Regions from separate parts of the Streptomyces sp. NBC_01190 genome, predicted to be linked through region 4. Evidence: riboswitches for the same ligand, from Rfam matches in the RefSeq annotation. Region 4 holds a riboswitch; each other region holds the start of a gene.

Region 1 (5,503 bases), 520 kb from region 4:
CCCTCCGCCGCCTCTCCCCACCTGACCTCGTCACCTTCCAGGCGTCCCTCGACCTCGTCATCGGGAGAGCCTTCACCTGGAACGTCTGGGCGGCCGCCGACCGGATCTTCGGCGGCTGGTGCTCCGACGACACCTTCTGCTACTTCCAGCACTGGATGGTCGGCCTCGGCCGCCCGGCCTTCGAGGCGGCGGTCGCCGACGCCGACGTGCTCGCCTACGCGCCTGAGGTCCTGCGGCTGTCCGGCCGCCCCCGGGCCGCGTGGCCCGAGGACGCCTGGCCGCAGTGGGAGTCGCTCGGCTGGCTCGCCCCGGAGGCGTATCAGCAGCTCACCGGCGCCGGGGAGGAGAGCGGCGCGTCCTTCCGCGCCGCCGCCCGTACGCTGCTCGACTCCGCCGCGTGCCGCCCGCCCGGGCTCACCCCGGCCGGCCACCGCTGGTCGGTCCTCGACGAGCCGGAGTCGGTCCGCCGCCTTCCCCGGCTCACCGCGATGTTCCCGCTGGGCCCGGCGGACGACGCGGCGGCGTTGGTTCAGACGCCGTTGACCAGGCGGATATAGCGGACCCAGTCCCAGTTGGGACCGGGGTCGGTGTGGTCGGCGCCGGGCACCTGGGAGTGGCCGAGGATGTGATCGCGGTCCTTGGGGATGCCGTACTTGTCGCAGACGGCCGCGGTGAGGGCGGCGGAGGCGTGGTAGAGGGCGGTGGTGAAGTACGAGGGGTCGTCGACCCAGCCCTCGTGCTCGATGCCGATGCTGCGGGTGTTGTAGTCCCAGTTGCCCGCGTGCCAGGCCACGTCGTGCTCGCGGACGCACTGGGCGATGGCGCCGTCGGCCGAGCGGACGACGTAGTGCGCGGTGGCGGCGTGCTCGGGGTCCTGGAAGAGGCTGATGGTGTCGGTGAAGGTCTCCTGGGTCACATGGATCACCACCAGTTCGACCGGGTACGTCGAAGGGCGGTTGGCGGCCGTGTAGTTGGCGGTGCTGGCCGGCGCCCAGGCGGCGCCGGGGTAGTCGACCGCCGTCGCCGCGGACGCGGTGCCCGCTGCGACGGCCAGTCCGCCCGTGAGGGCCGCGCCGGCGCCGAGGGCGAGGCCGCGGCGGAGCAGGGAGCGGCGGTCGGGGTCTTCGGGGAGCGGGTGAGGCGCCGCGGCGGGGAGCGGACCGGAGGGCGCGGGACGGGCGTCGGGGTGCGCCTCGGGGTGTGTCCCGGGGTGTGTGCCGCTTCGTTGGGGTCGGTTGGCTCGTAGCATGGCGGGCTCCCGGTGGGGTCGGTCGTGGGGGTCGACTACTTGTACGGGTCCATGACAAGGGCGGAGCCTGCTCATCGTGGCGCCGGGACGCCCGGCCCGCCTAGGGCGTGTTTTAGAAGTCCCGTCTGTCTCACGGCGTCTGGCACGCACGCTCGCTGCGTTGTCGGGCTCATCCGAGTAGGCCCACTACGAGGACGACCCTCCGCCTTGCGATCGCACGCACCAGACGCCGTGAGCCCCGCCCTGCGGGCGGACGACGCTACTTCTAAAACACGCCCTAGCGATGCGCCCATGGTCAGAGGCCTGGACCTGTGGCGCCGATCGCATACGACCACCAAGCCCACCTCCTGTCGCCCCGTCACCGTGTCATTTCGTTGACATTCGCTCACTGAACGTAGCTGTCCGGTCAGCTTTACATAACAACTGACACACACTCACGTCACCGCTCGGCCACACCGAGTGCCCGCATTGCCCCGCTTGGGGGACTGATGCCGGATTGCTTCCGCAGCCCAACTCTCCGATTCGGCTTGGAAAACCTCTCCGGCTCTATTAACGTTCGATAACGCAGCGCGGTCGTCACCACCGCCGTAAGAGGCGGCACCGTGCGCTTGCCGAATCCCGTCCGCGGGAACCGGGGACCCAACACCTGGGGTGAATCGGGCAGCAGCCAGGCCCGTAGGAGACCTTCCTGCTCCGAACCCGTCAGCTAACCCGGTAGGCGAGAGGGAAGGAAAGGAGTGCGCCCACAGTGGCGTCGAACCAACCTGCCTACGCACCTGCCCGGCCCGAGAGTGGATCCGCCGGGGAGTGGGACGAGTTTCCCGCGGGCTTCCCCGTCGACTACCGGGCTGACTACCCGACAGATGGTTCGGCGGCCGGCTCGACCGAGCGGCCCGCTGCCGCCCCGCTGCCGCTGCCCCTTCCCGTCGCGGACCCCATGACCCTCACCGTGCCCGTACCCCGGCAGCGGACCCTTGCCCGTGGCTCCGCGGCCCTCGGCATAGCGGCGATGGCCGCCGTCGGGGCGGGCGGGGTGGCCGCCGCGGCGACCGGCACCGTAGCGGGACCCGGTCTCGCGCCGGCGCCGCTGCCCGTATCGGCGCCGGTCACCGTGCCGGACGCCGCGCCCGTCTCCGTACCTGATTCCGTACCGGATTTCGTGCCGCGGTCCGCGCCGCTCCCGGCGCCGGCCTCCGTACCGGAAACGCCGCCGGCGGCCCCCCGGTCCCGGCCGCAGCCGCTGCCGGAGCTGGCGCCGGTCAGCGCCCCCGCCCCCCTCAGCACTCCCGCCCCCCTCGACGCCCCCGCTTCCGACGAGCCCGCGACCGCGCTCCCCGACCCGGGCGCGGCGCTGCTGACCCGGATCGTCACCCAGGCCACCGAGGCCCGGGACGCCGTCGCCCGCGGCGAACGGGAAGCCGCCGACAAGGCCGCCGCGCAGCAGGCCGCTCGCGCCGCCGCCGAGCGGAAGGTGCGCGAGCAGGCCGCCGCCGCGAAGGCCGCCGCCGAGGCGAAGGCGAAGGCCGAGGTGGCAGCCGCCGCCCGCGCCGAGGCCGAGCGGGTCGCCCGGTTCGCCGCCTCCTACATCAAGCCGGTCTCCTGCTACACCCTCACCGCGGGCTTCGGCGAGTCCGACCCGTGGGGCAACATCCACGCCGGGCAGGACTTCAACGCCCCCACCGGCACCCCGGTCCACGCCGTCCACGGCGGTACGGTCACCTCGGCCGGCTGGGCGGGCGCGTACGGCTACCGGGTGGTCGTCGCCCTCGATGACGGTACGGAGCTGTGGTACTGCCACCTCTCCACGATGGTCGTCACCGCGGGCCGCGTCACCACGGGCGACACGATCGGCCGAGTGGGCGCGACCGGAAACGTCCCGGCGCCCCATCTCCACCTGGAGGTCCGCCCCTCGGGCGGCGACGCGGTCGACCCGCTGCCGTGGCTCGTGGCGCACGATGTGGCGGTCTGAGGCGGCGCGGTTCGCTCGATCGGGGCATCGGTTCGGCCGGTGGCCGGGCGGGGCGCCAGTGGACGCGCTACGGTGGCGGTGCGGCCGGGCGGGTCCCGGTCGTGAGGTGTACGACGGGGTGGGCGGGCAGGCGGGGTAGGACCCGATCGGCCCGTGTGACCCGTCGTCCCAAGAACGTTCCGAGGCCGCGTGTCGGGCCGGCGGGCCGCTCGCCCGAAGGTGGCCGCCCAGGCCATCCGTACGGGACGGGTACGGCTCACGGGCCCTACGAACGGCCCGGTCCGGCCCGCCGCGGCACCGTACGACCTGTGCTCAGCGGCGCGACATCCCCCATACGCCGGCGGTCCTGGCTACTCCCCCCCAGCCTGGGCCGCCGGTCCTTTTCCCGGCCGGCCGGCTACTCCCCGCCGCGCCCGGCCACGAGCCAGGACGCCGCCGCCATGCCGCCGGCCAGCGCGAACACCGCCGGCCACGAGCCGACCTTCTTGGCCAGCGGATGCGCTCCGGCGAAAGCGGCGACGTAAGCCCCGGTGAGTCCGGCCGCGGTCGCCACCCCCGCCTGCCGCTGCCAGGACCGCGCGGCCACCGCTCCGGCGGCGACCAGCGCCACCCCGCCCAGCTCCCGCCGCTTGGTCCACCGGGCCACTCCGTACCCGCCGACCAATCCGCCCGCGGCCACCAAGCTCGCCGACACCCCAGCCATCGTGTTCCTCCTTGTCAGCGCTTGTCGGCGCTCGTAAGCACCTGTCAGCGCGCGTCAGCGCGGTACGGCGCGGTGGGCTGCCCTGTGCGGCCCGGTACGCCGATCACCCCCGAGGCTAGCCCGCCGCTCTTCCCGCGGTGGGTCCGCGGTGGCTACGCGGTGCCGCCGTGGTTCAGCCGTGGCGCCGAAGCGGCGCCGCGGGCGCCCTGGGGCCCGCGGCGAGTCGTCGCCGTGCCGGAGCCGTGGCTCCTCCGGGGGGACGCGCTAGGCTCCAAACATGGACAAATGTGTCGTTGAGCGCGGTCGCTGATGGGGCGACCGGTGGCGGCCGGTCCGGCCGGGACGATGCTGGAACCGACCCCGCTGGGCGCGGCCGTGGCCCTGATCGACCGCGGCGGCAACGTGCTGGCCTGGACGGACGCCGCGCAGGCCCTCCTCGGGTACAGCTCGCGGGAGGTCGTCGGCCGCCCGGCGGAGAACCTGCTGACGCGGCACCGCACCGCCGCCGAAGTGTCGGAGGGCGCCGCGCGGGCCCGGGTGGGCGGGTCGTGGTCCGGGTCGGCCGAACTCCGCCGCAAGGACGGGCGGGCCGTTCGCGTCGCGATCCGGGCGACCCCGCTGTCCGGCGACGGCGGGGCCGACTGGTTCGTGGCGGCCACCGAGTCCGTGGCGGCCGTCCCCGCCTGGTCGCCGCAGCCGACGGTGGCCGCCGCCCTGCTGGAGCGGATCCCGATCGGGCTGTCCATCTGCGACGGCGACACCCGCTGCGTCTGGCGCAACCAGGCGACCGTGGAGTGGGACACGTCCATGGGCCGGGACCGGCTGGGACTGACGATGCGGGAGGTCTACCCCGGCTACCCCGGCCGGGAGATCGAGAGCGTGGTCCGCGGTGTGTTCGAGACCGGTGAGCCGGTGATCGAGCGGGAGTACCGGTGGATCCCGCCGGGTGCGGACGAGGAGCGGGTCTTCTCGTCCACCTACTTCCGCCTGGAGGGGGCCGAGGGGCGGCCGCTCGGGGTCTGCGCGATGGCCGCCGACATCAGTACGTCCCGGGGGCGGCGGCACTTCCTGCGGATCAACGAGGCGAGCCGGCGCATCGGCACCGCGCTCGAAGTCGGGCAGACCGCCCAGGAACTCGCCGACGTCGCCGTGCCGTTGCTCGCGGACTTCGTCATCGTCGACCTGGCGGAGTCGGCGATGATGGGCGAGGAGGAGCCCCTGGAGCGGCTCAAGTCCTCGGACGCCTGGATCCCGGTCTTCCGGCGGGCGGGCATGGCCTCGGTCCACGCGGGGATCCCGGAGGCGATCTGGCAGGTGGGCGAGGTGGTCTACGTGCCGCCTTCGTCCCCCTTCGCCCGCGCGCTGTTCTCCGGGGAGACCTATTACGAGCCGGTGCTCGACAGTTCGCCGGGCAGTTGGCTGCATCAGGACCCGGACCGGGCCCGCATCGCCGTGGCGAACCAGATCCACTCGCTGATCATCGTGCCGCTCCAGGCGCGCGGGGTGATCCTGGGCGAGGCGGTCTTCGTCCGCAACGAGAACCCGCTGGCGTTCTCCCGGGACGAACTGGTGCTGATCGAGG
Region 2 (5,503 bases), 2.2 Mb from region 4:
CCGGGTCGATCTCCGAGACCATCGGTTCCAGGCCCGGGTGCCGCGCCGCGAGCGCGGTCAGCGCGGCGGGGACCATCACCCGGGCGGCGGAGGGAAAGGTCCCGATACGCAGCGGGCCTGCCAGGCCGTCGCGGGCGCCCGCCAGTTCGGCGGCGGCCTGTTCCAGCCGCTCCAGGACGGCCTCGGCGTGGCGGACCAGACCCCGCGCGGCAGGAGTGAGGACCACCCGCCGCCCGGTCCGCTCCAGCAGCGGTACCCCCGCCTCGCGTTCGAGCGCGCTGAGTTGCTGGGAGACCGCCGACGGGGTGAAGGCGAGCGCCTCGGCGACCGCGGCGATGGTGCCGCGCGAGGAGAGTTCCCGCAGGAGACGCAGACGTCGGACGTCGAGCATCACCGCAGCTTACGCTGGGGATCGGAAAGCCGAACTGGACCCGCGCCAACCGGCCGGGACACCCTCGGACCCATGACCGAGCACCCTTCGCTGGACGGGATCCACGTCCCGCTGATCACTCCGCTCACCGCCGACGGACGCATCGCGGCGGACTCCCTCGAAGAACTCGCGCACGCGGTGCTGGCCGCGGGCGCCACCGGGATCGTCGCCCTGGGGACGACCGCGGAGGCCGCCACTCTCGACAGCGACGAGCGGACCGCGGTCGTCGAGGTATGCGCCCGGGTCTGCCGTGAACGCGGCGCCACCTTGATCATCGGCGCCGGGGGCAACGACACCCGGGCCAGCGCGGCAGCCTTGGCGGCGTGCCGCCGGTGGCCGGTCGCGGCCGCCGCGCTGGTACAGGTGCCGTCCTTCACCCGGCCGTCGGCAGCCGGCGTCCTCGCGCACTTCACCCGGCTGGCCGAGCGCAGCCCGCTGCCGCTGATCGTCTATCACGTCCCCTACCGCACCGCGCAGCCGCTCGACGTGACCACCCTGCGCGCGCTGGGACGGCTGCCGATGGTCATCGGCGTCAAGCTGGCGGTCGGCGGCATCGACCAGGACACCGTGGAACTGCTCGGCGATCCGCCGCCGGGCTTCGCGGTGCTCGCCGGGGACGACCTCTTCGTCTCGCCGCTGCTCGCCCTGGGCGCCGCGGGCGCGATCCTCGCCTCGGCGCACCTGGCGACCGAGCGGTTCGTGGAGCTGGCCGCCGCGTGGCGGGTGGGCGACGTCGTCCGGGCGCGGGCGCTCGGGCACGGGCTGGCCCGGCTGTCGGCCGCCGCCTTCGGCGAACCGAACCCCACGGTCATCAAGGGGGTGCTCCACGCGCGCGGCCTCGTCCCTACCCCCGACGTACGGCTGCCGCTGCTGCCCGCCGGACGCGCGGCGCTGGACGCGACGCTGAGCCGGCTGGCCGAGGTGGCGGGTGGGCCGGCCAAGCCCGACGAGCGGGCCAGGCCGAACGAGCCGGCCTGGCTGGATGAGCGGGCCTGGCTGGATGAGCGGGCCTGGCTGGATGAGCGGGCCCTGCCGAACAAGCCGGCCAGGCCGACCGGAAAGGCTGATCCGGCGGGGCTGGCGCACGCGGCAAACCCCGCCGTTCCGGGCGATCCGTCCTAGGCGATGCGGCGGGCCGCCGCGAAGGGCATCCAGCTCATCGGGGCGATCTCCACGACGGCGCCGGTGTGCGGGGCGTGCACGACCTGGCCGTTGCCGAGGTAGATACCGACGTGGCTGATGCCGGAGTAGAAGAAGACGAGGTCGCCGGGGCGGAGGTCGGCCTCGGAGACGGACGTGCCGTCGGTGACCTGGTCCCAGGTGGTGCGGCCGATCTTGATCCCGGCGGCGGCGTACGCGGCCTGGGTGAGGCCGGAGCAGTCGTACGCGCCGGGGCCGGTGCCGCCCGAGACGTAGGGCTTGCCGCGCTGCGCGAGGGCGAACTGGATCGCGGCGGCGGCGCGGCCGGAGGCGGGGCCGTTGTAGTTGTAGCTCGCGCTGGACGCGGACGAACCGGACGACGAACTACCGCCGGCACTGGACTTGGCGAACCCGGTCGAAGACGCCGGCGGCCTGTTCATCGCGGCGATCCGCGCGCGCTGCTCGGCGTTGAGGCTGTTGAGCAGCTTCTGGGCGGCGGCCAGCTTCGCCGACACGTTCTTCTTCTGGGCGGCCAGCTTCGCCTGCGCGGAGGTGAGTTCGCTCAGGCTCGCACTGGCCTGGGAGCGCTGGATCGCCGCCTGCTCCTGCTGGATCTGGAACGTCTTCAGCGCCTGTTCCTGCGTGAGGGAGGCCCGGTCCATCATGTGGGTCTGCGCGAGGAACGCCTCGGGATTGGCCGAAAGCAGTAGCTGCGTGGTCGCGTCCATACCGCCCTCGCGGTACTGCTCGCTCGCGAACTGGCCGAGCACCCGGCGCGTCTCGTTGAGCTTCTCGGTCTTCTGCGCGACCTGCTCGAGCAGCTGATTGGCCTTGGCCCGCTGGGTGTCGGTCTTCTCCTTGGCCTGGTCGTACTGCTGGGTGGCCACCTCGGCCTGCTGGTTGAGGCTGTCGACCTGCTTCTTGACCTCGCTGATGGAGGGCTTGGCCGGCGCCGGAGCGGCGCTCGCGCCTTCGCTGAGCAGAGTGACGGACGCCAGGGCCGCCACCGCGGTGACTCCGACTGCCGCCCGGGGGGCGGAGGTGGTGAGTATGCGGGTACGCGGCTTGCGGTGCGACGCCAAGGAGGCGCTCCCTCCGTGTACCGCCGACCGGGTTAGCTGACGGGTTCGGGCGGGAAAGGTCGCCCTACGGTCCCGACGCCCTGCGGCGTCCGTCCCGATTCACCCCATATTGACTGCGTGGGTCCCCGGCTCCGGCCGGAGCCGGATTGAGCGGAGGTGACGTGTGCCGGCACTCGCACCGGCAGGAAGCAGGTCACCTAGCGGGCTACGCTAGTCAACTTCAGCGGCGCTTGGGAAGTTTGGATCGCAATGTGACCGAAATCGCTTTGTGATCATTCGGGTTGTGTTGGCTTCTGGGGGTTTGGCGGGGCCGGGGGGAGGGTCGTGCCGATGGTCTCGGGAGCCGCCGGGAGCCGATCGCCGGATCAATACGGGCGTACCGCGCCGTAGAAGGGCATTTCGGTGATGGGCGCGATCTTCACGACCGTCCCGGTGTGCGGCGCGTGGATCATCTCCCCGTCGCCTATGTAGAGCCCGACATGGCTGACGTCGCTGTAGAAGAAGATGAGGTCGCCCGGCTGGAGGTCGTCCTCCGACACCCGCGTGCCGACGTTCACCTGGTCGTAGGTGGTCCGCGGCAGGTCGATGCCGGCCGCTTTGTAGGCCGCCTGCGTCAGTCCGGAGCAGTCGAACGAGTCCGGCCCGGTCGCGCCCCACACGTACGGCTTGCCGATCTGCTTCTGCGCGAACGCGATGGCCTGCTCGGCGACCGAGGAGTTGACCGGCGATGTGGGCGCGTCGGCGCCCTTGCTGCCGGCGGCCGCCGCCGCCTCCTGTTCGGCCTTCGCCTTCGCCTTCTCCTTGGCCGCCAGCGCCGCCGCCTTCGCCTTGGCCTCGGCCTCCTGCTTGGCCGCGAGCGCCGCCAGCCGCTGCTTCTCCTGCGCGGTCAGGCTGTTGAGCAGGTGCTGCGCCTGGCCCAGTTTGTCCTGTACGTCGCTCTTGGCGGCCTTGAGCTGGGTCTGCTGGGCGGTGAGCACATCCAGGCTCTTGGCCGCCGCGAGCCGCTGCCGGCTGGCCGCCGCCTGCTGGGTGCGGTACGAGTCCACCGCCGACTTCTGCCGCTTGGCCATCACGTCGGTCAGGTGTACCTGGTCCACCAGCGACGACGGGTCGGGCGCCAGGAGGTAGCGGGTGGTGGTCGTGTCACCGCCGTCCCGGTACTGCGCGGCGGCGTAGAGCCCGAGCACCCGGCGGGAGTCGTTGAGCGCCTGCGTCTTCTGGGCCGCCTGCGCCAGCAGTTTGTTGACGGTGACGTTCTGCCGGTCCGTCTTCTCCTTGGTGCCGTTGTACTTCTCGGTGGCGACCTCGGCCTGGTGGAACAGCGAGTCCACCTTCGCCTTGACCGACGCGATCGACGGCTGCGCGGGCTTGGCGGGCGCGGGAGTCGCGCTCGCGCTCTCGGTCATCAGCGTCACGGTGGCCAGCGCCGCCGTCGTGAGCCCCACGGCCGCTCGGGGGCCGGGGGCGCTCAGTATCGCGGTACGGGCCTTACGGTGCGTCGCCATGGCGGGCGGACTCCTTCCGGACGCTCTGCCTGGTGCCGCACCGTAACCAAAGCGGTGGCCTGCTGGGAAGAGCGGTGTCCGATAGGCCCGATACCTTTTCGTAATGTTTTGCCGAACCCCTCGCCGCCCCCCGCTACGGTCACGGAAGGCGACAGAGGGGTTACGGCGACGGCGGTGGTTCGGCGCGGGCACCGACGGCATCCGCGTGCTGAATGTGCCGACCGGAATCGACCAGATCCGATCAGCCCGGCTCAGCCGACCCCGACCGAACCGGCGGCACTAGACTCGGTCAGCGATGAGCAGCCTCTTTGACGATAACTTCCTGGCCGGTTTCGACGCCGCCGCCAACGGCCCGTCCGACGCCGCGGCGCACGAACCGCCGGAGCCGGCGGACGGACCTGGCGACCCCGGCGAGCCGGGCTGGCGCGGCGGCCCTGAGGGTCCCGATGGTCCTGGCGACCCCGACGGTCCCGGCTACCCCGGCGGCCCCGGCGGTCCCGAAGAGGAGGACGTACCGCACCACCTCTTCGGCGACCGGTTCGACGGACCGCCGCGTGACGCGCACTACCGCGACGGTGCCGCCCGCCCCGTCGCCGACCCCGCGAAGCTGCTCGAAGGGCTCAACGAGCAGCAGCGCGCGGCCGTGGAGCACGCCGGCGGACCGCTGCTCATCGTGGCCGGCGCCGGCTCGGGCAAGACCCGGGTGCTGACCCACCGCATCGCGCACCTCCTGGGCGCCCGGCAGGTCCACCCCGGCTCCATTCTCGCCATCACCTTCACCAACAAGGCGGCCGGCGAGATGAAGGAGCGCGTCGAGGAGCTGGTCGGCCCGCGCGCCAACGTCATGTGGGTGTCCACCTTCCACAGCGCCTGCGTCCGCATCCTGCGCCGCGAGTCGAAGTCGCTCGGCTTCACCTCGTCCTTCTCGATCTACGACGCCGCCGACTCCAAACGGCTGATGGCGCTGGTCTGCCGGGATCTGGACCTCGATCCCAAGCAGTTCCCGCCGAAGTCGTTCAGCGCTCAGGTCTCCAACCTGAAGAACGAGCTGATCGACGAGGAGACCTTCGCCGCCCGGGCCGAGAACCCCTTCGAGAAGAAGCTCGCCGAGGCGTACGCGCTTTACCAGGCACGGCTGCGCGAGGCCAACGCGCTGGACTTCGACGACATCATCATGACCACCGTCAACCTGCTCCAGGCCTTCCCCGACGTCGCCGAGCACTACCGGCGGCGCTTCCGCCATGTGCTGGTCGACGAGTACCAGGACACCAACCACGCCCAGTACACACTCGTGCGCGAACTGGTCGGGATCGGCGACGAGGCCGCCGAGCTGTGCGTCGTCGGTG
Region 3 (5,503 bases), 1.8 Mb from region 4:
GGCACCGTACGGCTCGTCAACGGGCTGCCGCCGAAAGCGAGTCGGCCGCACTTCGCGGATCTGACCCCGCTGCACCCTCGGCAGCGGCTCCGGCTGGAGAGCGGCCTGCTAAAGGGCTCGGGTGCGGCGGCCGGCCGGATCATCGACCTGATGGCGCCGGTCGGCAAGGGCCAGCGCGGCCTGATCGTGGCGCCGCCGAAGGCCGGCAAGACCGTGCTGCTCCAGAGCATCGCCGCGGCGATCGAGGCCAACCACCCCGAGTGCCATCTCATGGTGGTACTGCTCGACGAACGCCCCGAAGAGGTCACCGACATGCGGCGCGGTGTGCGCGGCGAGGTGATCTCCTCCACCTTCGACCAGCCGGCCAGGCAGCACATCGCGGTCGCCGAACTCGCCGTCGAGCGGGCGAAGCGACTGGTGGAGCTGGGGCAGGACGTGGTGATCCTGCTGGACTCGCTGACCCGGCTGTGCCGGGCGCACAACACGGCCGCCGCCGGCAGCGGCCGCACCCTGTCCGGCGGGGTGGACGCGGCGGCGCTGATCGGTCCCAAGCGCTTCTTCGGCGCGGCACGGCTGGCCGAGGAGGGCGGTTCGCTCACCATTGTGGCCACCGCGCTGGTGGACACCGGTTCACGCGCCGACGGCTTCTACTACGAGGAGCTGAAGAGCACCGGCAATATGGAGCTGCACCTCGACCGGGCCCTCGCCGAGCGGCGGATCTTCCCCGCGGTGGACGTCACCGTCTCCGGTACGCGGCGCGAGGAACTGCTGATCCCGGCCCCCGAGCTGTCGGTGGTGCGCGGCCTGCGGCGGGCGCTGAGCGGCCGCGACGCCCAGTCCGGTCTCGAGGTCATGCTGGAGCGGATCCGCCAGACGCCGGACAACGCGGCCTTTCTGCGGCAGATCCAGGGCACGCTCCCCGGCTGAGCGGTCCGGGCCGCGCCCGGCCGGGGACCGCCCGGGCAGCCACCGCCCGGGCAGCCGAAGCCGCGAGCCCGGCCGGCTGGTGGGCCGGGCGGGCTCGGGCAGGGGGACTCGGGGTGCGGAACGTCAGAAGGTGACGCCGTGCGAGGCCAGGTACGCGATCGGGTCGATGTCCGAACCGTAGGACGGCGTGGTGCGCACCTCGAAGTGCAGGTGCGGTCCCGTGACGTTGCCGGTGGCGCCGGAGATGCCGATCTCCTGGCCCTCGGTCACCGTCTGGCCGGCCGACACCAGCGGCTGGGTCAGGTGCCCGTACAGGGTGTACTTGCCGTCGGCGTGCTTGATGATCACGTCGTTGCCGTAGGCGCCGTCGGCGCCCGCGGAGTAGACCGTGCCGGCCGCGACCGCGTGCACCGGGGTGCCGGAGCCGACCAGGAAGTCGACCCCGGTGTGGTAGCCGCTGGACCACATGGAGCCCTCGGCGTGGTACGGGGTGCCGATGGCGGCGTCGCCGACCGGCTTGGTGTAGCCGGAGTCGGCGGCCACGGGCTTGGCGGCGAGTTCGACGCCGACCGGAGCGGCCTTGGCGGCCGGCGCCGGGGCGGGGGCCGCGGCGGGCTTCGCCGGTGCGGCGGCGGGCTTCTGCGCCGTGCCGGGGTGCAGCACGAGGTGCTCGCCCGGGCGGATCAGGTTGGGGTCGGCCCCGATGACGGCCTTGTTCTCCTGGTAGAGCCGGTGCCAGCCGCCCACCACATGGTGGGTGCGGGCGATCTTGGAGAGCGTGTCGCCGGGCGCCACCACGTAGCCGCCCGGCTTGGCGTGCCCCGCCGGGTGGGTGGTCGCGGACGCCGGCGCGGCGGGCGCGGCCGAGGCGGTGGCGGCGCCGACCAGCGGCACCGCGAGGGCGGCGGCCCCGGTGCCGGCCACGACGCAGATACGGGTGAGCCGGCTGAGGCCGGTCTTGCGATGCTGTCCCTTTGCGGGCATGGGGAAGAGTCCTCTCCTACGCCTGCGAGGTGAGCTGTCGGGTTCGGGCAGGAGATGCCCGGCCATCGCGTCGTACCGGCGCGCGCTGCGCGCGGGATACGGGCGGTGTCTTCACCCCGAGCCGTCCGCGTGGTGCGTGACGGCGACTTACCTGGGTCCCCCGCTCCTGCCACGGTGTTCGAGTGTCCGGCGTTCCGGGCGGCGGCAGGATTAGGCGATCCGCCCGACGGTCTGGGTGCGGGCGTCGGCCCGCAGACCGGAAGCTAGACGCTGCTCGGCGCGGGGAGCAACCATGGCCGAGTTTTCGGGCATTCGGGATCTTCCGGCCGTTCACCCCCCGCGACCGGCCGTCTTCGGCGTGTGTACGCGCCGCTCACCCGATGTCGAGCAGCGGGGGACCCACCGTGACAAACCGGCATGATCGCCTACCGAACGCGTCCACGCCTGTTCGAACGGTGTTCATGTCGTGATGCCGCTCACGCCCTCGAATAAAGAGCGGTTGAATGACCGGATTGGCAGGATCGGCGGCTTATTTCGCTTTCTGGCCGAGACGGTCGGCTCAGTAGGTACCCGGTGTGCCGCCGATCCGCGCGTCGAGCGTCCGGCTGAGCCGGTAGGCGACCGGCCGGAAGCCGAAGGCCGGCCAGTGCCCGGCCGCCGACCCGGACGCGGACGGCCAGCGCGCCGACATATAGCGGTGCCCGTTGTCGTAGGCCCAGGCCAGGGCGGTGGCGAGCAGCACCCGGCTGATCCCCTCGCCGCGGGCGGCGGGTTCCACGTACGCCTCGGCCAGTTCCACGCACGACTCCGGCACCACCGGGTCGGGGATCGCCGGGTGGAGCAGCACCATGCCGATCTCCTCGCCCCGGCGGGCCGCGATCCAGGCGCCGCAGCGGGGGTCGGCGAGGGCGTCCGCGTAGCGCAGCCGCAGGGCGGCCAGCGCGCGCTCGGGCTGGGGCTGGAAGATGCCGGCCTCGCGCTGCCGGCGCGAGGACTCGGCGGCCATCCGGCCGATCTGCGGCAGGTCGCCGGGGCCCGCCCGGCGGATGCCGAGCCCTTCGACACCGCGGGGCTGCCGCCCGCGCGGCTTGACGCCCATCAGGCCGTGCACCAGTTCACGGCCGAAGCCGAGGTCGGACCAGGGCGCGGTGGCGGTGTCGCCGGCCGGCACCCACGCGTAGTGCACCATCCGCCGGTCGGCGACCAGCCGGGCGGCGACCCGCAGGTAGAGCGCGCGCAGCACCTCGCTCTCCCGGCCCGCGGGCAGCGAGTGGCCGCCGTGCGGGACCAGCGCGGAGCGCGGGTGACTGCGGAGCCCCGCCGGGTCGTCGGGGGTGAGGTCGACCGGGATCGCCGCGAGGTGCCCGATCAGATTGCCGTCGCCGTCCAGCGCGCGGCAGGCTTCGAGGCCGGGCGCGGTGTGCAGCTTGCCGAGCAGTTCCTCGCCCCGCACCGGGCCGTCGGCGAGCCAGGAGCGCTGGGACGGCGGGCGGCGGGCGCGCGTGAACCAGCGGTCGTAGCGCTGTGCGGCCAGGGGTATGTGCTCGGTGGTCAGCGGCGCGATGGCGACAGTCATGGTGCTCGTGGACGCTAGCGGGGCGCGCGCCCTCACGGCAAGGCGGCCCGGCCCGCCGTGGGAACGGGGTGCGGTCCGTCCGCCGGGCGGGGGTTCAGCCGGTCCAGGCCGGGTGGCGGGGATCGTCGGCGCGGACCAGCACATCGGCGGCCTCCTCCGGCATCGCCTCGTGCGCGTAACGGTCGTAGGCGGGCAGCGTCCACCGCTGGTCGGCCGGGGTGCGGCGCTCCAACGCGGCCCGGGAGAGCCGCAGATGGACGGTGAGGTCGAGCGGCAGCCCCTGGCCGAGCAGCAGCGGTCCGTCGAGTACCAGGACGCCGCCCGGCGGCAGTTGGACGTAATCGGCCCGGGTGGAGCGGTCGGTGCGCGGGTCGCGCAGCGACGGCAGCGCGCGTCCGGTGCCGCCCGGGCCGAGCGGCTCCAGCACCTCGCGGCGCAGCGCGCCGGTGTCGAGCCAGAGTTGGTAGTAGGCGTCGACGTCCTCGTGTCCGTACTCCAGGCGCAGCGAGGCGGGGCGCCAGAAGCTCTCCGCGCGGACCCGGAGCGCGGGGTGGCCGAGGGCGGGCAGCGCGGCGGCCAGGGCGTCGGCGAGGTTCCCGGTGCCGGCGGCGGGGGCGCCGTCGACCGCGACCCGCCACCAGGGTCCGGGCGGTGGGGTCGTCGCGACGCGTTCGGCGAGGATCTCGGCCAGCCGGGGCCAGGTGATCGGGGTGAGCTGCACACCGCCCATCCTGGCCCATCCGGCCCGGCACGGAACGGATGGGCCAACCGGGAAGGCGGGGGCCGGCCCGGGTCGGCTCTCACTCGTTCGGACTCGTCCGGCGAAAGCGGTCGTGTTTCTTGCCGGGCCGGACGGCCGGACGGAGCGGATACGGAGTGATACGGCGTGATACCGCGTCAGCGGCCAGGTCAGCGGGGAACCTCGGACCCGGCCCGGGGCGAGGCGGGTCCGAGGCGGGGGGCGCGCTCTCATCCGGGTGGCGGAAATTGGTGACAAATCACCCATTTGCCACCGAGCATGATCTATTACTTTTTGTGAGCCTGGAAGAACTCAAGGTGACCGTCCCCATCACCAAGGAGAAGAGCCTCATGATCCTGTCCATCTCCGGCGTCGTTCTTCTCGGCGTCGTCTGCTTCCTGTTCTTCCGCAAGGACGGCCTCAAGGTCTCCCACGGGCTGGTCTGCACCCTCTTCGGCTTCTACCTCGCGGGCAGCGCGATCGCCCCGAGCATCACGGCCGGCGGCCAGAGCCTGGCCAGCCTCATCGGCGGCCTCAAGATCTAGTGCCGCGACCGGCAATGTCTGCCCGTGAAGGAGCGTCGTCCGGTGCTCCCCCACCTGCCTTCGCGTGGGGGCACCCCCAGATCGCAAGGCGGCCGGAAGTCCTTGTAGCGGAGCTACCAGGGCTTTCGGCCGACGGGGCAAAGCTTGCCGGGAGGGGCACTAGTGCCGGAAGGGGCGTCACCACCCCGACCCGCACTGGCGGCCTGACGGCCGTTCCTTGAGGGCTGCTCTCCTGCCACCCACCCAGGGGCCCGGCGGCGGTCGACCCGCGCCGGGCCCGTGGCCACCCCGAACCACCCCATGGAGCAACCGTGGTCAGGCGTCCCCTTCCCAGCATCCTGAGCGGCCGGCGCGCCCCGAGCGGCCGGCCCGGGCTCGTCCGCGGCCGCGAGCTGGCCCGCGGCGCGGCCGACAGCGCCACCGACGTGCTGCACCCCGTCATCACCATCGCCCGGGGCATGCGCCGGCAGGCCCTGTGGGCCGGCGGCTGGTGGAGCCGCACCGCGAAGGACCAGCGCGGCCCCGCGCTGCTGCTGGCCGCCGCGGGCGTCGTCATCGTGATGATGATGCCGTACGGCCCGATCCTCGCCGCCGTCGCGCTGCTGACCTCCGCCGGGTGGATGGGCCGGGACCGGGGCGCCCGCAAGGCGGCGGGCCCCAGCGAGGCGGAGGCGGTACGGCTCCAGTCGCTGTACGAGGCGCTGGTCCCCTATCTGTCCGACACCGGGGACC
Region 4 (5,503 bases):
CTACGACGGGCCGGTGGAGCTGGCCACCTGGCGGTACGCGACGGAGCCGCTGACCATCGGCGGCCAGGCCGTCGCGGCCGGTGATCCGGTGCTGGTGGTGCTGGCCGCCGCCGACCGGGACCCGGACCGTTTCGACGGCCCCAACACCCTTGACCTGGCCCGCCGGGACAATCCGCACCTCGGCTACGGCCACGGCATCCACTACTGCCTCGGCGCTCCACTCGCCCGCCTGGAGGCGCGAACCGCGCTGGCCGCCCTCCTCACCCGGCTGCCGGATCTGCGCCTGGCCGCCGATCCGGCCGAACTGCGCTGGCGCGGCGGCCTGATCATGCGCGGCCTGCGTACGCTTCCGGTCGCGTTCTCACCCCCGCGTCACCCCTGAGCCCCCTGAGTCACCCCGGGCCCGGCCGCCGGGCCAAACGCATCCCACCCCCGTCCCACCCGCGTTTCACCCCCATCCCATCCCCGGACCCGCCCGGCACTTCGAGCGGGCCGGGAAAGAAGAATGACGCCCCGTCACCACCGTGATCGCGACGTGATGATCGCTACATCCACTTGTGATCCAGTGTCGACTCCCGCTACGTTCTGCGGTCAACGCGAGGCACGCACGGCTCGCGGGACGCGCTCATCCCCACAGCGCTCACCGTCGCGGACGGCAGAACGGCCGGATCGGCCGAGTCCGCAGGTCAACAGGACCGACGCGGTGGGCGCGGGCGCGTAGGGCCAGAATGAAAGGCGACCGCAATGCTCTCGTCAGGCAACGGCCGGCACCGCCGTCCCCGACCGACCCCCGCGGCCGTGGTGACCATGGCGACGGCCGCCGCGACGGGCGCCGGCATCGCCCTTCCGCTCTTCGGCGCCGCCACCGCACAGGCCGCGGACCCCAGTACGTGGGACCGGGTCGCCTTCTGCGAGACCGGCGGCCTGTGGCAGGCCAACACCGGCAACGGCTTCTACGGCGGCCTCGCCATCACCCAGGACACCTGGGACCAGTACGGCGGTGACGCGTACGCCAAGCGCCCCGATCTCGCCACCGAGGCCCAGCAGATAGCCGTGGCCGAGAAGATGCTCACGAATCTCGGCCCGGGCGCCTGGCCGGGCTGCGAGGAGGGCACCGGTCTGCTGCCGGACAGCCCGCCCACCGATCCGACCGCCGCGCCCACCCCGGCGCAGCCCGGCGAGCACACGCCGGCTCCGACCCCGGACCCCTCGGCGCCGGTCGCCACGCCCACCGCCCCCACCGCGGATCCCTCGGCGCCCGCCACGACCCCCGGTGTCCCGGTCACGCCCACCACGCCGCCGACGACCGGGATGGGCAACCCGGGCGATCCGAGCGACCCCGGCGACCCGGCTACCGACCCCACCACCCCGGTGACGCCGTCCACCCCGCGGACCCCCGCGCCGCCCGCCACCGTCACGCCGCCGCCCGCCACGCCGGGCTCCGGCGCGAGCACGCTGGCCCCCACCGACTCCTCCGGCGCCACGGTCGCCCCGCCGGACGCGAGCAGCGGCACGGGACGGCACGCGAAGCCGTACAGCCCGACCGACGAGGAGCTCGCCGCCCAGGACCAGGCCACCCGGACCCAGGTCTTCGCGATCGCCGACGGCGGCCCGGCGAGCCCGACCGCTACCGATACCACCAACAAGGGTGAGGATTCGCGCACTTCGCCCACGGGTCACTACACGATCGGCGCCGGCGACTCGCTCTCCGGCATCGCGCGGGCCGAGCGCGTGGACGGCGGCTGGCGCCACCTCTACGACGTCAACCGGCAGGCGATCGGCGCCAACCCGAACCTCATCAAACCAGGACAGATCATCAACCTCGACTGAGAAAAGGGGAAATGAGGGTCGGCCGACAAACCGGACGTACCGCTCGCCTCCTCGCTGTGGGGATGTGACAAGCCTCTCTCGGGCCGCTGTGACCACCCGCTTGCGGAGCGCTGAAATCGACCGCTGTGACCTGCGGTTCTTGTCCTGACCCGAGCGCGTGGGCCCAGTTGGCCGACGTGATCGGGGTGTTTGTCCTATCTGCTGCCTTGTGCTTAACGTTTCCACGCTCGCCACAGCGGGCCCCGCCGGGCAGAACGCCGAGTCCTGCCGCCGCCCGACGGGAACAGCCGACGCGAAAGCGCCGCAGGCAGGAGCGGGGGACCCAAGGTCTTCCGCCGGGACCCCGGCCGTACGCCGCCGCAGCACCGGACAGCACACGCCCACGCTGCGGACGTACACCAGGACGGGGACCGGCTTGGGGTGAAGCCGAGATGGCCGCGATGAGCAACAGGCGGTCCGGCCGGGCAACTCACGCCCGAACCCGACAGCTCACCTCGTAGGCGTCGGTGAGGACTGAATTCATCATGGGTAAGCACCGTCGTGCCTCAAAGCTTGTCCGATACGCCGCATTCGCCGGAGTCGCCGGCACCGCGATCGCCGTACCGCTGATCGGCGCCACCTCCGCCTCCGCCGCTTCGGTCGCCACCTGGGACGCGGTGGCGCAGTGCGAGTCCGGTGGCAACTGGTCCATCAACACCGGCAACGGCTACTACGGCGGCCTCCAGTTCTCCCAGTCGAGCTGGGAAGCGGCCGGTGGCCTCCAGTACGCGCCGCGCGCCGACCTCGCCACCAAGGACCAGCAGATCGCCGTCGCCGAGAAGCTGCTCGCGCTCCAGGGCCCGGGTGCCTGGTCCTGCGCGTCGGCCGGCGGCCTGACCGCGGGTGGTCCGGCGCCGGACATCAACTCCGGCGGCTCGTCGTCCGCGTCGTCCTCGGCGCCCGCTCCGGCAGCGTCGTCGGCGTCGTCGTCGTCATCGTCGGCGGCCTCGTCATCGTCGTCGAACACCACCGCCCCGGCCCCCGCCAAGGCGCCGAAGCCCAGCACCCCGACCCACACCACCACCCACCACAAGGGGTTCCGCAAGGGCCACGGCGAGTACACCGTGGTCGGCGGCGACACCCTGTCCCGGATCGCCGCGTCGCACCACGTCAAGGGCGGCTGGCGGAAGCTGTACGACCTCAACCGCGGCATCGTCAACAACCCGGACCTCATCTTCCCGGGCCAGCACCTGCACCTGCGCTGACCACGCCCGCCGCGCGGCCTCCACACAGCCGCGCGACGGCTGTTGGCCGAACAGCGGATTGACGGCAGCCGAACCCCTCGACCGCCCCGGCCGGGCACGCCCTCCCCCAGGTGTGCCCGGCCGGGGTATTACGTCTCCGGTGCGGGGGCGAGCGCCTCCCCGGACGCCGAAGCCGGTTAGGCTCGTCCCGGAAAAAGAAGAGAAGACATCGAAGCCTGCTGAGAAGGAGACAACGTGCCGTCCATCGACGTCGTCGTAGCCCGGGAAATCCTCGACTCACGAGGCAACCCCACTGTCGAGGTGGAGGTCGGCCTCGACGACGGCAGCACGGGCCGTGCGGCAGTCCCGTCCGGCGCCTCCACCGGCGCCTTCGAGGCACTGGAACTCCGTGACGGCGACAAGAACCGCTACCAGGGCAAGGGCGTCGAGAAGGCCGTCCTCGCCGTGATCGAGCAGATCGGCCCCGAGCTGGTCGGCTACGACGCCACGGAGCAGCGCCTCATCGACCAGGCGATGTTCGACCTGGACGCCACCCCGGACAAGTCCTCGCTCGGTGCCAACGCCATCCTCGGCGTCTCGCTCGCCGTCGCCCACGCCGCCTCCGAGGCGTCCGACCTGCCGCTCTTCCGCTACCTCGGCGGCCCGAACGCGCACGTCCTGCCGGTCCCGATGATGAACATCCTCAACGGCGGTTCGCACGCGGACTCCAACGTGGACATCCAGGAGTTCATGATCGCGCCGATCGGCGCCGAGTCCTTCTCCGAGGCGCTGCGCTGGGGCGCCGAGGTCTACCACACGCTCAAGGGCGTGCTGAAGTCCCGCGGCCTGTCCACCGGTCTGGGCGACGAGGGCGGCTTCGCGCCGAACCTGGAGTCCAACCGCGCCGCCCTCGACCTCATCATCGAGGCCATCAAGCAGGCCGGCTACGCCCCCGGCCAGGACATCGCGCTCGCCCTGGACGTCGCCGCCTCCGAGTTCTACAAGGACGGCAAGTACCAGTTCGAGGGCGAGGACAAGTCCGCCGCCGAGCTGACCGAGTACTACGAGGACCTGGTCGCCTCGTACCCGCTGGTCTCCATCGAGGACCCGCTGTACGAGGACGACTGGGCCGGCTGGAAGGTGCTCACCGACAAGCTCGGCACCAAGGTGCAGATCGTCGGCGACGACCTGTTCGTCACCAACCCGGAGCGGCTCCAGCGCGGCATCGACAACGCCACCGCCAACGCGCTGCTGGTCAAGGTCAACCAGATCGGCTCGCTGACCGAGACCCTGGACGCGGTCGAGCTGGCCCAGCGCAACGGCTACAAGTGCATGATGTCGCACCGCTCCGGCGAGACCGAGGACGTCACCATCGCCGACCTGGCCGTCGCCACCAACTGCGGCCAGATCAAGACCGGCGCCCCGGCCCGCTCCGAGCGCGTCGCCAAGTACAACCAGTTGCTCCGCATCGAGGAGATCCTGGACGACGCGGCGGTCTACGCCGGGCGCTCGGCGTTCCCCCGCTTCAAGCACTGAAAGCGCCGCGGGCGCTGAACCGCCCAGGGTATTGAGCCGGACGGCTCGGCGCCCCGCCTCCGTATGTCCCCGCACCCGGTCCCGTACCGTGGGCGGGGACATACGGGATATACGGGAGCAAGGCGGCCGGCAGGAACGGCGAGGGGAGTCACGGCGTGGAGGCGGACCGGTTCTCCACCGCGGCCCGGCTGAAGGCCATCGGCCAGGAGGCGCAGGCCCGGGTCTACCGTGCCGCGACCCGGCGCCCGGTGCGCCGCAACAAGCTCACCGGGCGGGCCGCGCTGCTCGCTCTGGTGCTGTGCGCGCTGGTGGTGGCCCTCGCGTATCCGACGCGCCAGTACATCGCCCAGCGCTCCGACATCGCCGATCAGCGCCGCGCGGCGCAGCGGGCGAAGGAGAAGGTCGAGCAGCTCCGCGAGGAGAAGGCCCGCTGGGAGGACCCGGACTACGTACGCGCGCAGGCCCGGCAACGGCTGCACTACGTGGTCCCCGGGGAGACCGGCTATCAGCTCACCGGACCCCTCCCGACGGCCACCCCCGGCTCCGCCGCCGATCCGGCGACCGCGGACCGGGCGGCGGGCGAGGCCGCGGCCAACCGCCCGTGGTACGACAATCTGTGGGACGGCGTCGACCAGGCCGACGCCGCCGCGACCACCTCCCGCCACTGACGGGCCCGCCCGCGACGGACGGGGCCCTCCCGCCACGTACCGGCCGGTCGCGCGCAGGCGCCCGAGGATCCCCCGGAACGCCCCCACCTCCCCGACGCGGAACGGCTCATGAACAGCACTCCTCAGCAACCACCCGCCCCGATCGCCGAGCAGGACCTCGCCGCGGTCCGGGCCCAGCTCGGCCGCCCGCCGCGCGGCCTGCGCGCGGTCGCCCACCGCTGCCCCTGCGGCAACCCCGATGTGGTG

The links. A riboswitch is a leader RNA that binds a small molecule or an ion and turns the genes downstream of it on or off. The one in region 4 is predicted to bind cyclic di-AMP.
Region 1: another riboswitch for cyclic di-AMP. It lies ahead of OG519_RS14135 (peptidoglycan DD-metalloendopeptidase family protein); the one in region 4 lies ahead of OG519_RS12110 (transglycosylase family protein).
Region 2: another riboswitch for cyclic di-AMP. It lies ahead of OG519_RS21670 (NlpC/P60 family protein); the one in region 4 lies ahead of OG519_RS12110 (transglycosylase family protein).
Region 3: another riboswitch for cyclic di-AMP. It lies ahead of OG519_RS04535 (peptidoglycan DD-metalloendopeptidase family protein); the one in region 4 lies ahead of OG519_RS12110 (transglycosylase family protein).

The regions. Positions count from the first base shown of each region.
Region 1 is NZ_CP108580.1:3,424,518-3,430,020, reverse strand. It holds gene OG519_RS14145 (DUF4240 domain-containing protein) at 1-557, shown strand, start outside; gene OG519_RS14140 (N-acetylmuramoyl-L-alanine amidase) at 530-1,249, opposite strand; cyclic di-AMP (ydaO/yuaA leader) riboswitch at 1,849-1,985, shown strand; gene OG519_RS14135 (peptidoglycan DD-metalloendopeptidase family protein) at 1,998-3,218, shown strand; gene OG519_RS14130 (hypothetical protein) at 3,616-3,921, opposite strand; gene OG519_RS14125 (SpoIIE family protein phosphatase) at 4,231-5,503, shown strand, end outside.
Region 2 is NZ_CP108580.1:5,149,715-5,155,217, forward strand. It holds gene OG519_RS21660 (LysR substrate-binding domain-containing protein) at 1-391, opposite strand, end outside; gene OG519_RS21665 (dihydrodipicolinate synthase family protein) at 464-1,552, shown strand; gene OG519_RS21670 (NlpC/P60 family protein) at 1,549-2,652, opposite strand; cyclic di-AMP (ydaO/yuaA leader) riboswitch at 2,659-2,815, opposite strand; gene OG519_RS21675 (NlpC/P60 family protein) at 3,018-4,157, opposite strand; gene pcrA (DNA helicase PcrA) at 4,453-5,503, shown strand, end outside.
Region 3 is NZ_CP108580.1:1,075,827-1,081,329, forward strand. It holds gene rho (transcription termination factor Rho) at 1-927, shown strand, start outside; gene OG519_RS04535 (peptidoglycan DD-metalloendopeptidase family protein) at 1,051-1,911, opposite strand; cyclic di-AMP (ydaO/yuaA leader) riboswitch at 1,916-2,098, opposite strand; gene OG519_RS04540 (GNAT family N-acetyltransferase) at 2,471-3,487, opposite strand; gene OG519_RS04545 (uridine kinase) at 3,582-4,208, opposite strand; gene OG519_RS04550 (hypothetical protein) at 4,577-4,771, shown strand; gene OG519_RS04555 (hypothetical protein) at 5,083-5,503, shown strand, end outside.
Region 4 is NZ_CP108580.1:2,901,074-2,906,576, reverse strand. It holds gene OG519_RS12120 (cytochrome P450) at 1-382, shown strand, start outside; gene OG519_RS12115 (transglycosylase family protein) at 745-1,830, shown strand; cyclic di-AMP (ydaO/yuaA leader) riboswitch at 2,198-2,348, shown strand; gene OG519_RS12110 (transglycosylase family protein) at 2,355-3,074, shown strand; gene eno (phosphopyruvate hydratase) at 3,309-4,589, shown strand; gene OG519_RS12100 (septum formation initiator family protein) at 4,745-5,257, shown strand; partial or broken gene OG519_RS12095 (DUF501 domain-containing protein) at 5,366-5,503, shown strand, end outside.